One region of the Limosilactobacillus urinaemulieris genome, then DNA from elsewhere that is predicted to be linked to it. Evidence: riboswitches for the same ligand, from Rfam matches in the RefSeq annotation. Region 1 holds a riboswitch; the other holds the start of a gene.
What was found. A riboswitch is a leader RNA that binds a small molecule or an ion and turns the genes downstream of it on or off. The one in region 1 is predicted to bind lysine.
Positions count from the first base shown of each region.

Region 2: it holds a riboswitch for lysine, as region 1 does, so the genes downstream of both, lysA (diaminopimelate decarboxylase) here and MR181_RS02300 (amino acid permease) in region 1, are expected to answer to the same signal.

Region 1 is NZ_CAKOBX010000002.1:178,592-184,789, forward strand. It holds gene MR181_RS02265 (serine hydrolase domain-containing protein) at 1-928, opposite strand, end outside; tRNA gene MR181_RS02270 (tRNA-Pro) at 1,047-1,120, opposite strand; tRNA gene MR181_RS02275 (tRNA-Arg) at 1,170-1,243, opposite strand; tRNA gene MR181_RS02280 (tRNA-Gly) at 1,250-1,321, opposite strand; tRNA gene MR181_RS02285 (tRNA-Leu) at 1,405-1,487, opposite strand; tRNA gene MR181_RS02290 (tRNA-Val) at 1,491-1,563, opposite strand; gene MR181_RS02295 (deoxynucleoside kinase) at 1,628-2,269, opposite strand; gene MR181_RS02300 (amino acid permease) at 2,429-3,907, opposite strand; lysine riboswitch at 4,007-4,180, opposite strand; gene MR181_RS02305 (GNAT family N-acetyltransferase) at 4,229-4,702, opposite strand; gene MR181_RS02310 (phosphatase PAP2 family protein) at 4,773-5,447, opposite strand; gene MR181_RS02315 (threonine/serine exporter family protein) at 5,498-5,971, opposite strand; gene MR181_RS02320 (threonine/serine exporter family protein) at 5,981-6,198, opposite strand, start outside.
Region 2 is NZ_CAKOBX010000006.1:94,374-100,571, reverse strand. It holds gene MR181_RS05730 (NCS2 family permease) at 47-1,354, opposite strand; lysine riboswitch at 1,554-1,733, shown strand; gene lysA (diaminopimelate decarboxylase) at 1,824-3,134, shown strand; gene dapD (2,3,4,5-tetrahydropyridine-2,6-dicarboxylate N-acetyltransferase) at 3,167-3,877, shown strand; gene MR181_RS05715 (N-acetyldiaminopimelate deacetylase) at 3,887-5,032, shown strand; gene dapA (4-hydroxy-tetrahydrodipicolinate synthase) at 5,048-5,965, shown strand; gene dapB (4-hydroxy-tetrahydrodipicolinate reductase) at 5,985-6,198, shown strand, end outside.

The sequences.
Region 1 (6,198 bases):
AATCCGCAAAAAAACAGCAATTATATCCTGGCTCACTACCATTAGCCCGAATAACTGTTCCTTGAAAATAAACGCCACCAAAATAAGCTTCACGCTGGCTCTTTGGTTGGTTAGCAAAGTTCTTAATAAGTTTTGGTTTACCGATTACGTCGTGGTAAATAAATTTCCAATAGTTTAATGGTGAAAGCAATAAATCACCAGCACCAATTTCTGACGAAGCAGTTTGTGATAGTATCTGCCAAGTCACACCCGGCTGCATAGTTTGCAATACTTGACGTGGCTTTACCTGATACACCATTTTTAGCTGATGGTGATTTGCTGACTTTAAAACCGTCTTTTTTATAAAACGAGCATATTTATCATGTGTTCGCTGGCGAATAATAGCACCTAATACCTCAAAATCAATATCCTGATAATTCCAATCATGACTGGCTGTATTCTTAAAATGATGAAGGGAGAAACGTTCCTGACTTTTTTCATTATTTAAAGTTTTCTTCGGCAACGCACCATCATTTTGCAAACCACTTGTATGGGTCATTAACTGTTGTAACGTTATTTGGTTGCTCCCTTGGATTTGGGGATAATATTTACTTAGTGGTGTCTCCCACTTCAACTCTCCCCTTTGAACGAGCTGGTATATCGCAACCCCTGTTATCAATTTTTGTAACGAACCAATTGGAAATAGAGCATTAGGAGTAACAACCTGTGCTGGGTTAGCTGTAATTTTATTTTTTAAGACTAATGGTTGATCTCGCTTCCCATTAACTAGGATAATTCCATTGATATGGTGATCATGAAGGTATGTCTGTAATTCTACCTTGGTTTTCCTATCAACCTGACTGGCGTTCACATTTTTTTGTGGACTCCAAAGAAGCACTCCCAAAATAATTACCGGTATTAATAATAAGTAGAATAATTTCCTTGTCATAAGCCGTTCCTAAGAATTAAAGTGTAATTTAAAGTAAGGTGTCTTCACCAAGTCATTACTACTAAAAAAGCAGGATAGAACTAACAACTTAGTTTCCCTGCCCTCTATATTATAATAATCGGAACTACAAGATTTGAACTTGCGACCTCTGCGTCCCGAACGCAGCGCTCTACCAAGCTGAGCTAAGTTCCGAAAAGAAAAAGCGTGACAACACTAAGTAGTGTGCCACGCATTCAAGTAGTGCACCCAGAAGGAGTCGAACCTTCAACCTTCTGATTCGTAGTCAGACACTCTATCCAATTGCGCTATGGGTGCATAAAGAGCGGAAGACGGGATTCGAACCCGCGACCCCCACCATGGCAAGGTGATGTTCTACCACTGAACTACTTCCGCATAACTGTTCTGCAACGATAATTAATATACCACGTGTCACAGACCGATGTCAATATGATTTTGAAATAAAGTCTTATTCCAAATGCGGATGAAGGGACTTGAACCCTTACATCTAAAAGATACAAGATCCTAAATCTTGCGCGTCTGCCAATTCCGCCACATCCGCATATGGAGGATACAGGGCTCGAACCTGTGACCTCCTGCTTGTAAGGCAGATGCTCTCCCAACTGAGCTAATCCTCCGAAAAATGATATATTCATAATGGAACTTTATTAATATATCATCATTTAAATTTAGTGTCAACAATTATTTTAAACCAAGTTCAATTAATTTTTGATCAATCATTTTCAACACTTGGCGTGCCGCCGCTGGATCCTCAACAAAGTCATACTTATCCCCATCAATCAACATCTTAGGACTAGCATCGTATTGTTGATACCAATCCCGGTAACGTTCATTAAGGTTTTTGTAGTAATTATAAAGGGATGGATCATTGGCAAGTTGTTCGTATGACCGACCACGTTTTTTTATCCGCTCCAGCATTGTTTCAAATGAAACTTGAATCGTAATTAGCAGATTAGGTGCTTTTTGGTGAGGTTGTTCAGGTAATTCTTCCATCATATTGTGCAGTAATGATGAGTAAATATCTGATTCTGTTTCGGTTGCCCGCCCCATATCAGCATTAAGCTTAAACAACAATGCATCTTCAAAGATCGAGCGATCAAGGACATTTAAATCATTGCCAAAAGAATCTTTAATCTCATCTAGTCGTCGATTCAAAAAGTAAATCTGCAGTAAAAAGCCATACTTTTTCGGGTCCTTATAAAAGAGCGGCAAAATCTTATTATCATCAACAGATTCATAAAATGCTTGGCTATTCAAATGATCAGCCAGTAATCCGGTTAGACTTGTCTTCCCGGCACCAATTGTCCCTGCAAGTGCAATCATTAAATGCTTCTCCCCCTTTAAATTATAAAAAAGCAACTTTACTATTCTAACATTGAACATCAAAAAAAAGAAGAGACTGAATTAGAAGTCTCTTCCTAAATTCAAAGAGGATCCCTATACCTAAATTTTCCAGGTATAGAAACCCTCTTCAAATTTTAATTAATTTTGTTCCGGATCATACTTTTCACCCTTAGTCCGCCGAGAAAGATCTACCTTCTTCAACGGAATAATATGGGTCCTATAGCGAATTTTGTAGTAGAAGAACAAAATCAAGAATAGCGGCACACTCATGTATGTAATCAAAATATTTGACCAGTCAAGTTTTGCGAAGGCCTCAACATTCTGTCCACAAATAACAATTGTACAAAGAACAAACGCAAAAATTGGCCCAAAAGGATACAGAGTTGCGTGATATTTAAGTTCACTTACAGAATGACCTTGAGCAGTATAAGCTTTCCGGAACCGGTAATGTGAAATAGCAATCCCTAGCCATGCAATAAAGCCACAAAGTCCAGAAGCATCTGTTAGGTAGAGGTAAGCTTGCGGAACAACAAACTGAGTTGCGAATGCTAATGTCGACACAACCATCGTTCCGATTAGCGCATAAATCGGTATTCCGCGACGGTTAACATAGCCGAAGAATCGCCATGCATAACCTTCACGAGCCTGCGAGTAAAGCATCCGGGTTGAAGCATATAAACCAGAGTTAGCTGCAGAGACAACCGCAGTTAAGATAACTGCATTCATGATACTGGCAGCGACTGCTAATCCAGCCCGCTTAAAAATAATTGTAAACGGACTCATTGTAATGTTAGTAACATCCGAATTTAACAGGTTCTTATCTGTATATGGTAGGATACAGGCAATTACAAAAATGGCAAAAATATAGAAAAGAAGAATTCGCCAGAAAGTTGAATGAATTGCTTTTGAAATTGACTTTTCAGGAGTAGCAGCCTCTCCAGCAGTAATCCCCACTAATTCTGTCCCTTGAAAAGAGAAACCAGCAACCAAAAATACACTAATAATTGCTGGAATACCGCCAACAAATGGTGCTTTTTTGTAGTGGAAGTTACTAAAACCAACTGGTTGACCGCCCATAATTCCGAGAATGATTGCAACCCCGACAATTAAGAAAACGATCACGGTAATTACCTTAATTAATGCTAACCAGTATTCTGTTTCACCGTACGAACGAACCGACAAATAGTTAATAAGGAAAACTAAAACTAAGACAATTGTGCTAAATACCCAGCTAGGAACATGCGGTAGCCAGAAATTCATTACAATTCCCGCACTGGTTACATCGACTGGAATTGTAATCGCCCAGTTAAACCAGTAATTCCATCCCATTGCAAAGCCTAATGCAGGATCAACAAACTTTGATGAGAATGCAGAAAATGAACCAGTAAGCGGCATATAAGTTGACATTTCACCAAGGCTAGTCATCAAGAAATAAACCATAATACCCATGATTCCGTATGCAACTAGGGCTCCACCTGGTCCAGCAGTTGAGATTGCTGAACCACTGGTAATAAATAAACCAGTACCAATCGTTCCACCAAGAGCAATCATCGCCAGGTGACGTGTTTTAAGCGTTCTTTTTATCTGTCCCTGACCATTACCCGTGTCTTCTGTCATCTTAAATTCCTCCCGTAAATATCCGAGCGACTTACTCAATAAAAAAGGATCTTCCAACAAGGCAACCTCATTAGAAGACCCAAGATTTATCATTGAATCGTTCAGCGAAGCGCCCCGCGATTTATCGCGACAGTCCATGACTTCTTCAATCATGACCCAATACTGCTCAGAATAAGCTAAGCAGTATTTCGGCATTCTTTCCTTTCAAAACCACTCCGGAACTTATTTTCCTAATAGTTAATACTAATAAAGAATGCAACCTCTTCATTTCGATAACATTATACTCTCATCATTTAATAACGCAAGACATCATCGTGTGTCTTAGCGCTTCCAGAGTTCGATCATTCCTGAAGTTATAGCGATACGAATAAAATTACATCGTTTTAAAACGCCAATTGATGAAATATTATTACCTTTTACCTCTGCAGTTACTATGATTTGGGAGTGACTTAGCTGATTACAAACAGCATTCACCCCTTCCGTCATGTATCCTTGATGCTGCTTCTGTGGAAGAAGCAGGTAGCCAATCTCATATTGCCCTGAAAGAATAACACCTGTTTTATCGTAAGAATGGAGAAGGATAATTAGGCCAAGCAATACTCGCTTTCTCCTTTCCCTTATTTGTAGTAAACATTCCGTTTGGGCAAGCATTCCTAAAGTATCTAGGTCAACCTTTCCGGCTGTGACTAACCCTGCCTGCTGAAATAATGATTGATATTTTAGCAGCGGTGTTAGTTCGGTAATTTTTTGTTGCCGAACCCTTTCAATAATAAGGCGTTTCGTTTTAATTTCCATTAAAAGACCATCCATTTCCCGGGAAATAAAAAACGCAAACAAATCAAAAATGATCCTTTGCGTTTTTCATTTAATAAATTGAGTTACTAAAGATTTTTAATTCGCGTAGTTTAGGTGCCCAAGCAACGTATAACCATTCAGCAACTTGAAGCCAAGCATATGCCAAGGCCATTGCCGCAATAGTATCTACGGGCCAGTGAGCATATAAGTATACCCGTGAAACTGCCAAGAAGAAAATTGCAAAGATTAATAATAACTGGCAGATCGTCCGGACAGCTGCTTTCTGAATTATTGGGATTACCACAAGAAAAAGGATCCCGGCGACCAGAAACAATCCAAGAGTATGACCACTTGGAAAACTATAACCGTCATCGACAGCTAAGTGTTGCGCTGGTCGTGCCCGTTTTACAAAATGCTTAACCAACGTTCCTACGACATCCCCACCAACAATTGTACAGATTGCCCATACTGCAGGAATCCGATAATTTCGTAACCATAAAGCAATTGCAATAATTAGGACCCATAGCAAGTCAAGTTTAGGACTTGCTAAAAAGGAAATCAGAGTCATCAGGGCATGGAACCAGCCAATATTTTCCAATCGTTGGCTAGTAAATAACGATTGAAAAACCGCATCCATTGTGGTTCCGATCGTTGAATTGAACTTAATCATTAGCATCAAAATAATAAAAACGATCCCGCTAATTGTAAATCGTTTCCACCGTTGATTATCTGGAACAATTAACATTATCTTTCTCCTATCATCAATTAAACATTAATTTAGAGTATACCATACCCCTAGCTTTTTGATTTTGAAGTTTTTGCTAAACTGATATGCAAGTAGTTTACCGCTCGAATTAACAGTTCGCCAAGTCCGAAACCAAGAGTAATCGCCCCAGCAATTACAATAACTTGATAAAGATATACTGTTGCTAATTGATAGTTACCAATTGCAAAATTACGGACAAGTTTGTAGGCCTGCCCTCCTGGAACAAACGGAACTAGAGCCGGAACATTAAATACAATCATTGGCATCTTCAGGTGACGAGCAGCAGCCATACTAAATAGGGAAATTAAAATGGCAGCGAAAAGATTACTAATCGCCAAACCGGTATGCTGATGATAATACATTATCCAATAGATGACCCAAACACCGCCACCAATAATTCCAGCTGTATTATACGCCCGCACTGGGATATGCAATAAAATACCGAAGCAAACAGTAGATACATATGAAAGAATAAATTGTATAAATAAGTTTTCCCAGTTCATTCGCTTCTCCTAACTAAAACGCATAATGATTACAATTGCACTACCAATCGCTACTGCAGTTAATATTGCTTCGATCCCTCGAGTTGGACCACTAATGAGATTACCAGAAACAAGGTCCCGAGCAGCGTTGGTTAGGGGAATCCCTGGTACCAGCGGCATTACGCCACCAATAATAATTGAATTTGCATTTTGAGTCCAGCCAAGTTTAACGGTTAGAATTGCTAAGC
Region 2 (6,198 bases), on a different contig from region 1:
GAAATTGCTAGCCTTCCGTAAGGCATTACCCAGCTCGCACTTCCCTCTACTTCATATTTGTTATTCCAAAGAACAGAATAAAGATGACGAAGAGGGCGTACATCATTGGAGAGACGTCTTTGTGGTGCTTGGAAGCAATCATGGTAATTGGGTAAGCGATCATACCAAGGGCTAAACCATCGGAAATGGAGTAGGTTAATGGCATTCCGACCACAACAAGAAAGGCAGGAAAGGCCACTTCAAAGCGATCCCAGTTAATGTACTTCAGATTATTTGCCATTAGAACCCCGACAATAATTAATGCTGGTGCGGTGACCGTTGTTGGAATTACCGCTAGCAGAGGACTAAAGATCATGGAAATCAAGAATAGAATACCGACAAAGACAGCGGTTAATCCTGTTCGACCACCCATGGCAATTCCGGCACTGGATTCAACAGAAGTTCCTAGCGGTGCGGTACCACAAATTGCCCCTTCAACCATGGCAAGAGAGTCAGAGAGGAAGGCCTTACCGATCCGGGGAATCTTACCATTCTTATCAACCATTCCAGCTTGCTGGGTCATTCCAATTAATGTTCCTGCAGTATCGAAGAAGGTAACTAACAGGAAGGTGAGGACAACCATAAATAGCTGTGGTGTATTAATGTCCTTTAAGTGGAAGATAGCGTGACCAAATGTCGGGGCCATGCTTGGTGCTGTAGAGATGATTCCGTGAGGTAGCGGGATTTGACCGATGCACATCCCGAAAATAGCGGTAACGATCATTCCAATAAAGATTGACCCCGGTACGCGGGCAGCCATTAAAATGACGGTTAGGATTAAACCAAAGAGGGTTAACCAAACATCTGGATTACCAAATGAGCCAAGACCAACCAGGGATGATGAATTGTTAACGATTAGTTTACCGTTTTGTAAACCGATGAATGCGATGAATAACCCAATCCCAGCAGAAATCGCGTATTTAATATCTTGTGGAATCGCATCAACCACTTTTTCCCGCAACTTTAGGATTGTAATTAAAATAAATAGGAATGAGGCTACGAGGACACTGGCTAAGGCTGTCTGCCAGTTAATGTGCATACCGATAACAACATTATAGGTAAAGAAAGCAGCACTTCCTAGCGTTGGCGCTAAGGCAATTGGGTAGTTGGCGATTAATCCCATTAAGAAACATCCGACTGCGGTTGCGACTGCGGTAACCGTAAAGGCGGCACCCTTGTTAATTCCTGCCGCATGCAGGATGTTCGGGTTAACAAATAGAATATATGACAAACTCACGAAAGTCGTCAGGGCAGCAATTAATTCGCCCTTGACGGTGGTATGAGCATCGCTTAAATGAAAGATCCGTTCTAACACGATCAATTCTCCTCTTCTTAAAACAAATTTAAAAACTTATTCCTACTAGAATATCACAGAATCCTGCCTAATGATTGCCGAACTTGAAGATTGACTAAATATGAGCGGGATATTCAATTAGTAATGAAAGATAATTAAACAAATATGAGAAAATTTAATGTTTCCGTTGACATTCTAATCTAATAACTTTATTATATTTATAAATCGAAGAGGCGCGGCCAACACCAGTAATCAATTTTAGCCTGCCAAGCAATGAGAATTGATGAACAGGGCGGTCGCCGAAGTACTTAACCTGGCACGGTTAAGGCACTGGGGCGTGGCTGAATAAGTTACGGACTGTCGTGGGACAATATCAGCCCACGTTGCGCTATCGACAAAACGGATAAAATGCATCCACTGTTTGTCTTCGCGCAGACAGTGGATTTTTTTATCACTTTGTTTTCCCCGAATGAGTAATGGAGGAATGAGTATGAACCAACAAATTACTGCTGACCAATTGAATGACGCGGGACACCTGATGATTGGTGGTTGTGATTCAATTGAACTAGCTCAGGAATACGGAACGCCACTGGTTGTTTACGACGTTTCCCAAATCCGACAGCAAATTCGGAGCTTTCGGCGAGTATTTGATGCTAATCAGGTCGACTACGCGGTCAGTTATGCAAGTAAGGCCTTTGCCGCAATTGCAATGTATCAGGTTGCTGCTGTCGAAGGGGCTCACGTTGATGTCGTTTCGGCTGGAGAGCTTTATACAGCAATTAAGGCTGACTTCCCGATGGAACGGGTAAGTTTCCATGGTAATAATAAGTCGCGTGAAGAGCTGGAAATGGCGGTTGACCACCATGTGGGGACGATCATGATTGATAATTTCCATGAGATTGAATTATTAGCTGCGGCGCTTGAGGAACGTGATGCAACCGTCGACGTAATGCTAAGAATCACCCCCGGAATCTCAGCTCATACAAATAAATACATCCAAACCGGGCAAGTTGATAGCAAGTTCGGCTTCGACCTTCAATCTGGTCAAGCGGATGAAGCATTGCAAAAGGTTTTGGCTAATCCGCGGATGAAGATGCGTGGTCTCCATGCTCACATTGGTTCACAAATCTTTGAACTAGCAGGTTTTGAAGGCGTGGCAAAGAAGTTAGTTGAAGTTGCCGCTCATTGGCGAGATGCATTTGGCTATGAAGCACAGGTAATTAACGTTGGTGGTGGCTTTGGGATTCGTTATGTTGCTGCCGACCATCCTCTTAAGCCTGAGGAGTTCGTCGATGCGATTATCAAGGCAATTAAAAAGGAAACCGCAGCAAAAGGACTCTCGATGCCGGCTATTTGGATTGAACCAGGACGGTCAATTGTTGGACCAGCAGGATATAACCTCTATACGGTTGGTTCCCGTAAGGATGTACCGGGTTTGAAGCCATACGTCACGGTTGACGGGGGGATGGGTGATAATATTCGACCAGCTCTTTACCAAGCTGAATATGAAACCGTTCTGGCAAGTAATCCGCAAGCACCAATCAAAGAACATGTCCGCCTTGCCGGAAAGTACTGTGAGTCTGGTGATATTTTAGCCCAGGATCAGGGTCTACCGGAAACTCAACCAGGTGACGTTCTTGCCATGCTTGATACTGGAGCTTACGGTTACTCAATGGCTTCAAATTACAACCGTAATCCCCGACCAGCAGTTGTTTTTGCAGAAGGCAGCAAGGCCCAGCTTGTGATTGAGCGGGAGTCCTTAGCTGACTTGGTTCATTTAGATCGTAAATATCAACAATAATGACTAATAATAGGAAGAAAGAGGTAACAACGATGGCTGAATTAGATGCGCAAGCGATTATTAACTACATTGGCAATGCTCCTAAGAAGACACCCGTAAAGGTTTATTTAAAGGGGAACTTAAATGAAATTAACTTTCCGGAAGAAGTTCAATCATTTATTGATGATCATACCGGTGTAATCTTCGGTGATTGGTCAGTGGTTGAACCGTTATTAAAGGAAAACGCTGATTTGATTGCAGATTACCACATTGAAAATGATTGCCGTAATTCTGCAGTTCCGCTGCTTGATTTAAAAGGACTTAATGCCCGGATTGAACCAGGAGCAACCATTCGTGACAAGGTCCTAATTGGAAATAACGTTGTTGTCATGATGGGAGCAACAATTAATATTGGTGCTGAAATTGGTGATGACACGATGATTGATATGGGAGCAATCCTTGGCGGCCGAGCAATTGTTGGTAAGCATTGTCATATCGGTGCGGGAACCGTTCTTGCCGGAGTTGTCGAACCTGCTTCAGCCCAACCAGTACGAATTGACGATAACGTGTTAATCGGTGCCAATGCCGTGGTTATCGAAGGGGTCCATGTTGGTGAAGGCGCCGTTGTAGCTGCGGGAGCAATCGTTACCCATGATGTTGAACCACACACAATGGTTGCCGGAGTACCAGCTAAGTTTGTTAAAAAGGTTGATGCAAAGACTGAAAGTAAGACCGGCTTGGAAGACGACTTGCGGAAGTTATAGGAGCGCAAAATGTTAAGCGAAAGTGATTTAATTAAGATTCGTCGTCATCTTCATCAAATCCCAGAACTAGCACTTCAGGAAACTGAAACTCACCAGTTCCTTTTAGAAACGGTGAAGGCGATGAACCAGGAATTCTTAGAAATTCGTAATCCAGGTGAATTACCAACCTCAATGATGGTGTTAGTTCACGGCTTTGATCCGCAACGGACAATCGGGTACCGGACAGATATTGACGCGTTACCAGTAGAAGAGCAGACTGGCTTGCCGTATTCTTCTCAGCACCCGGGCGTGATGCACGCTTGCGGTCATGATATTCACATGACTGTAGCCTTAGGAGTTCTTTCCTACTTTAGTGAGCACCAGCCTAAGGACAACCTCCTCTTTTTCTTCCAACCAGCAGAAGAAAGTGAGAGCGGTGGTAAGCAGTCGTATGAACTAGGGTTATTTCATGGTCGCTGGCGTCCCGACGAATTTTATGGTTTGCACGATAATCCTAATTTGCCTGCTGGTGCGATTGGTTGTCGGCTGGGAACACTGTTTGCCGGAACAACTGAAGTGAACATTGACTTAACCGGGAAGGGTGGTCATGCCGCTTACCCGCAGGACGCTAACGATACAATTGTTGCAGCGGCAATGTTGATCAGCCAGGTACAAACGATAATCTCACGGAGTATTGACCCAATTCAGAGCGGGGTAATTACTTTAGGAAAGATTGATGGCGGAACGATCAGAAACGTGATTGCTGGTCATACCCGAATCGAAGGGACGATCCGCGGGCTAACCCAAAAGATGATTGAAACAATTGATCAGCGGTTAAAAGATGTTTGTGAAGGAATCGGTCGAAGTTATAACATGACAGTTAATTTGGAATTAAATCAGGGTGGCTATTGGCCAGTTGAGAATAATCCTGAGTTAACCAAGCGCTTTATCTCATACATGCAATCAACACCTAATGTAAACTTTATTGAGACTGAACCAGCAATGACCGGAGAAGACTTTGGCTTCCTTTTGGCAAAGTTCCCGGGAACGATGTTTTGGTTGGGAGTCGATGATGATTCGCAATTGCACTCGGCAACCCTAAAACCAAAGGAAGAAGCAATTCAGCGCGGCGTTGATGCGATTACAGGTTTCTTAGAATATCGGATGACAGAATAATTGGAGGAAGAGAATATGACAACATTAGCAAATGCAGACTTATTAACAGCGATTGTAACGCCCTTTAATAGTGATAACGAGATTGACTTTGACGCGTTAGAAAAATTAACTAACTCATTGATTGACCGTGGTTGTAACGGTTTTGTCATCGGGGGAACTACTGGTGAAACTCCAGAATTAACCCATGATGAGAAGATTGCTTTGTATACCCGGTTTGGCGAAATCGTTGATGGCCGGGTTCCCGTGATCGCTGGTACGGGAAGTAATAATCCTCAGGAAACAATTGCCCTTACTAATGAGGTTGGCCAAATTAACGGGATTGACTACGCTTTAGTAGTAGTTCCGCCATATAACAAGCCAAACCAACGGGGGATGTTAGCTCACTTTAAGGCAGTAGCAGACAATGTTAACTTACCAATCATTATCTACAATATTCCAGGACGGACCGGCTCAAAGATGGCACCAGAAACAGTTGTTGAGCTTTCCCAACACCCTAATATTGCTGGGATTAAGCAATGTGCACCACTAGAAGATATGGAATACATCATTGAACATAAAGCAGATGACTTCCTTGTCTTTACCGGTGAAGATGCCCAAGCATTGACTTCACGAGTATTAGGCGCTAATGGGGTTGTTTCGGTCGCTTCGCATATTTATGTTAAGGAAATGCGACAAATGTTCGATGCCCTTTACCGTGGTGATTACAAGCTTGCCGGAAAGCTTCAACGGTGGTTAACTCCACGGATGGCAGCTTGCTTCATGTTCCCATCCCCATCTCCAGTAAAGGCCGTTCTGAATGCTCAAGGCTTTAATGCTGGTGATTGTCGTCTACCAATCCTTTCACTTAACAAAGAAGAGCAGACTCAGCTTGAACAAGCGCTTGACTTACCAGCAGATTCCTTAGAAAATAAGACACTTCCGTTAGATTTATAAAATGGAGGGGAGATAGCTAATGGCAAACGTATTAATCGCAGGAGCAACCGGTGCAATGGGGCAAAAAGCGGTTGATCTAGTTAACTCAATGGCAAATATGAAAATTACCGCTGTTTTGGCGCCTCACCTAGCTGCTTCTGACCGGGAGCAATACCATTTAAGTGAGAATGTGAAGGTGTTCAATTCATTAGCGGATGTTGATCCAACAGTAGCAGATATCTGGCTCGACTTTA